2 regions of the Rhodoglobus sp. GW821-FHT12B09 genome follow, and region 2 is predicted to be linked to the other one. Evidence: predicted binding sites of a transcription regulator. Region 2 holds the regulator's gene; the other holds the start of a gene.

Region 1 (2,385 bases), on a different contig from region 2:
CGCGCGCGCCTCGCTCAACTACGGCCTGTCGCGCAACTACCCCGTGTACCTCTCCACGAAGAACACGATCCTGAAGGCCTACGACGGCCGCTTCAAGGACATCTTCCAGGAGATCTTCGACACCGAGTTCAAGGACCAGTTCGAGGCCGCGGGCCTCACCTACGAGCACCGCCTCATCGACGACATGGTCGCCTCGGCCATGAAGTGGGAGGGGGGCTACGTCTGGGCGTGCAAGAACTACGACGGCGACGTGCAGTCCGACACCGTGGCCCAGGGCTTCGGCTCGCTCGGCCTCATGACGTCGGTGCTCTCCGTCCCGGACGGCACGGTCGTCGAGGCGGAGGCAGCGCACGGCACGGTCACGCGGCACTACCGCCAGCACCAGGCCGGCAAGCCCACGTCCACGAACCCGATCGCGTCGATCTACGCGTGGACCCGCGGCCTCTCGCACCGGGCGAAGCTCGACAACAACCCCGAGCTCGCCACCTTCGCGGAGACCCTCGAGGACGTCGTCATCAAGTCGGTCGAGGCCGGCCACATGACCAAGGACCTCGCGCTGCTCGTCGGGCCGGACCAGAAGTGGGAGACCACCGAGGAGTTCCTCGACACCCTCGACAAGAACCTCGCAGCGCGGCTCGCGTAACCACGCTGGTTGAGTAGGCCGCCCGCGGCCGTATCGAAACCGCACGACAAAGGCCCGAGACGGATGTCTCGGGCCTTCGTCTTTGGGGGGAGCTTACTCCGCGGCGACCTCAGGCGCAGCGGCGGCACCGGCCACGACGACCTTGCGCGGCTTGGCCTTCTCGGCGACCGGAAGGCTCACGGTCAGCACGCCGTCGGCGTAGTCCGCGGCGATGTTCTCGGTGTCGATTCCCTCGCCGAGGCGGAGCTTGCGCACGACGGCGCCGCTCTGCCGCTCGCGGGTGATCCAGGTCGCGCCCTCGATGGAGGGGGCGGTCCGCTGGGCGCGCACGGTCAGGATGCGGCCGTCGACACCAACGTCGATGGAGCCCGCGTCGACCCCGGGGAGGTCGACGGAGAGCACGACGCTGTCCTCGGTGCGGTAGAGGTCGACTGCCGCGAGGCGGGTCGAGGTGGGGGTGAAGGCGACGCGGCGAGCGTCGCGGAAGGGGGCGTATGCGACAGTCATGATTACTCCAGCAATAGTCTGAAACTTGAGCCGGTATGACTCAACTATTGAAGTGTAAGCAGCGCGCCGGCCGAATATGCCTCCGTTCGCCGTAGGCGAAGAGGCGGGTTGAGTAGGCCGCCCGCGGGCGGGTCGAAACCGGTTCTGATGTGCGCGCTACTGCCCCCGCCGCTGCGGGTAGATCGTGATGCCGTTGGCGAGATCTTCCACGTATCCGGCGATCTTGCGCTCCCGAGTCTCCGCACGCTTCACGCTGCCGACGCGGAACAGGATGGCGAACCGGTTCTGCGAGCTCAGCTTCTCGAAGAACTGGGCGGCGGCGGGGTTCGCGTCGAGGGCGGCGCGCAGGTCATCCGGAACCGGGTGGTCTTTCTGGCGGTACGCGGCATCCCACCGCCCGTCTGCTTTCGCCCTGTCGATCTCGAGCTGCCCGGCCGGGCGCATGCGGCCCTGGGCGATGAGGGCCTCGACGAACTCGCGGTTCACCTGCGACCAGGTGCTGCGCGCGCGGCGCGGGCTGTACGCCTGCAGGAAGTAGTCGTCGTCGAGGCCGTTGCGCTGGCCGTCGATCCAGCCGAAGCAGAGCGCGACCTGCAGGGCGTCTGCGACGAGGATGCCCGGCTTCGTCGACGTGATCTTGCGAACCCGCAGTCGCACGCCGTCGGGATGCGTCTCGCCCTCGAGGTACCGCTCCCACTCGTCGATGGTGTCGAACTCGAGGATGGGCTTGTCGTTCACCGCGGCCATGAGCAGAGAGTACCGGCAGCCGCCGACGCGCCACCCAGGCCGTGCCGGGAGCCCCCGACGCCCAGGCCGCGCGCGCCCCGGCCGCGGTACCGGCAGCCCCCGACGCCCCGGCCGCCGCCGCCCAGGCCGCGGTACCGGGCAGGCCCCAACGCCCCGGCCGTGCGGAGGATGGCGCGCCGGCGGAACGGGTAGCGACGGGCAGAGCGCGGCGCGCCATCCTCCGTAACTAGAGGCGGGGTGGCGGGGTGGCGGGGTGGCGGGGTCGCGGGTGGCGGGGAGCGGCGTGGCGGGGCCGCGGCGGCGCGCCGGCGAGCCGGCGGCCGGGCGGCGAGGACGGGCTCAGTACCCCGAGAAGTAGTCGGAGTGCACCCGGCGCGCCCCCTGCGAGTGCAGCGCCTTGCGGAGGTCGGTCACGAGCGCGGGCGGTCCCGACACGAAAGCACGGCGGCGCGCGGCATCCGGGACCGATGAGGCCAGGCGCTCGCCGG
Region 2 (2,385 bases):
CGAGCGCCGGGCGGTAGGCGAGGTGCGAGTTCCAGACCGCCCAGAGCTCGCCGCCCGGCCGCAGCACGCGGGCTGCTCCTTCGAACAGAGCGGTCGAGACCCCGGGATGCACGGCAGCCCCGCTGTGGAACGGAGGGTTGAGCACCACGAGGTCGGCACTGCCGGCGGGCTCGTCGGCGAGCGCCTCATCGCGAGTCACTCGCACCGGGAGTCCGTTGGCCGCCATCGTCAGCCGCGCGGACGCCACCGCCGCGGCCGACCTGTCCGACGCGAGCACTCTCGCGCCGGGCGCGCGGCGGGCGAGTTCCGCCGCGAGGATTCCCGTGCCGCAGCCGAGGTCGACCGCGGACTCGTAGGGCGGCACCCGGTCGAGCACCGACAGCAGCGCGCGCGTGCCGATGTCGACCGACGTCCCGGCGAACACGCCGCCGGTGGCCACGGCCCACAGGCCGAGGTCCTCGTGGAACTGCCGGCGGGGCTCGGCCTCCGCGCCCGCGAGCGGCGATCGCGCGATCAGCACGCGGGACTTCTGCCGAGCGTGCGAGACGTCGAGCCTGCCGAAGTGCCTGAGCAGCACCTCGTTCATCGAGACCGTCATGTGCTTGAGCCGTCCGCCGGCCACGACGACGACCTCGGGATGCGCGTGGGCCGCGATCAGCGCCGCACTCTGCTCGAGCGCGTCGAGTGAGCGCGGCAGCCTGAGCAGCACGAGCCGGGCCCCTGACACGAGCGAGGGGTCGAGCGGCAGGGAGGTGTAGTCGCCCGCGCCGTTCGCGGCGAGGGCGAGCTCGCCCGCGAGGGAGTCCTGGTGCACGCGCACGCGGGTCGCCCCACGGTCCAGCGCGCCGAGCGTGAGGGCGCCGTACTCGTCGGCGATGACCGTCGGCTCGGAGCCGGGCAGCAGCGCGGCGGCCTCGTCGAGGATGAGGGCGTCCGCGGCATCCCACGCCCGCAGTTCCGGCGCCTCGACGTCGGGCCACCGGCGAAGCGTCTCGAAGATCATCGACCCAGCTGACGCCAGACGACGACCGCGTTGTTGCGGCGCACGCGCTCACCGGCCCGGAGGGAGACGACGTCGCCCTCCGTGCCCGCGGCGAACACACGCCGGCCGGGGCGCGCGAGCAGCTCGTCGGCGAGGGCGTGCTCGAGCTCGCGCACCCGCTCGGACAGTGCCGCGACCTGATTCTCGAGCGAGAGGATGCGCTTGATGCCCTCGAGGTTGAGCCCCTCGGCGCTCAGCGCCGCGATCTCGCGCAACTGGGCGACATCGCGGAGGGAGTACCGGCGCGACTGCCCGGGAGTGCGGTCGGGGCTCACGAGCCCCAGCCGGTCGTACTGCCGGAGAGTCTGCGGGTGCATGCCCGCGAGCTCGGCCGCAGCCGCGATCGCGAACACGGGCGAGTACTCGTCCATCAGCGGTCCGCCTTCGCCCTCTCGAGCAGGTCTTCACGGGGGTTCTCGTTGGGCATCGCCTTCGCGAACGCCTCGAGGTGCTTGAGCGCGTCGGCGGTGAGGTGGCCAGGAACAGCCACCTGCACCTCGGCGAGCAGGTCGCCCTCGCCCTTGGCGGAGGTGACACCGCGGCCCTTGACGCGCAGGATGCGGCCGCTCGGCGTCCCCGCCGCGACCCGCAGTTTCACGGGCTCGCCGCCAAGGGTGGGCACCTCGATGGTCGCGCCGAGCGTCGCCTCCGTGAAGGTGACCGGAATGACCACGCGCAGGTTCTGCCCGTCGCGCTCGAACACCGGGTGCTTGCGCACCGAGACCGTGAGCACGAGGTCGCCCGCGACGCCGCCGTCCGGGCTGGGCTCGCCCTTCCCCTTCAGGCGGATCTTCTGGCCGTCGGTGACGCCCTCGGGGATCTTCACGTTGATCGCCTTGCCGCCCTGCGGCTGCAGCTTGATCGTCTCGCCGCGGATCGCGGTCACGAAGTCGAGGGTGGTGTTGGCCGAGACATCCCGACCCTTCGTCGGGCCGCCCGCGCCGCGGAACCCGCCGGAGGTCTGGCCGAAACCGCCGCCGCCGAACATGCCGCCCAGGAGGTCCTCGAAGCTCGCGCTCGACTGCGTGCGGCCGCCCTGGTTGAACAGGCCGCCGAACACGTCCTCGAACCCGCCGCCCTGGGGGCCGCCCGCCTGGAAGCGCGCGCCCGAGCCCATGGCGCGGATCTGGTCGTACTCCTTGCGCAGTTCGGGGTCGGAGAGCACCGAGTGCGCCTCGCTGATCTCCTTGAACTTCGCCTCGGCCTTGGCATCACCCGGGTTGGAGTCCGGGTGGTACTGACGCGCGAGCTTGCGGTACGTCTTCTTGAGGTCGGCTTCGGAGACGTTCTTCGCGACGCCGAGCACCGCGTAGAAGTCCTTGTCGAACCAGTCCTGGCTGGCC

The links. Region 2 encodes HspR, which represses chaperone genes until heat shock. Its sites were predicted from a motif close to AAGTTGAGTCNNNNNGACTCAACTT; they were not measured.
Region 1: the regulator HspR is predicted to act here: its motif matches at 1,173-1,197, upstream of AC1RTC_RS15650 (Hsp20/alpha crystallin family protein).

The regions. Positions count from the first base shown of each region.
Region 1 is NZ_JBXATB010000010.1:73,876-76,260, forward strand. Features, by position in the region: gene AC1RTC_RS15645 (NADP-dependent isocitrate dehydrogenase) at 1-643, shown strand, start outside; gene AC1RTC_RS15650 (Hsp20/alpha crystallin family protein) at 737-1,150, opposite strand; gene AC1RTC_RS15655 (YdeI/OmpD-associated family protein) at 1,307-1,897, opposite strand; gene AC1RTC_RS15660 (FAD-dependent oxidoreductase) at 2,237-2,385, opposite strand, start outside.
Region 2 is NZ_JBXATB010000003.1:397,975-400,359, reverse strand. Features, by position in the region: gene AC1RTC_RS09165 (class I SAM-dependent methyltransferase) at 1-1,003, opposite strand, end outside; gene AC1RTC_RS09160 (heat shock protein transcriptional repressor HspR) at 1,000-1,413, opposite strand; gene AC1RTC_RS09155 (DnaJ C-terminal domain-containing protein) at 1,413-2,385, opposite strand, start outside.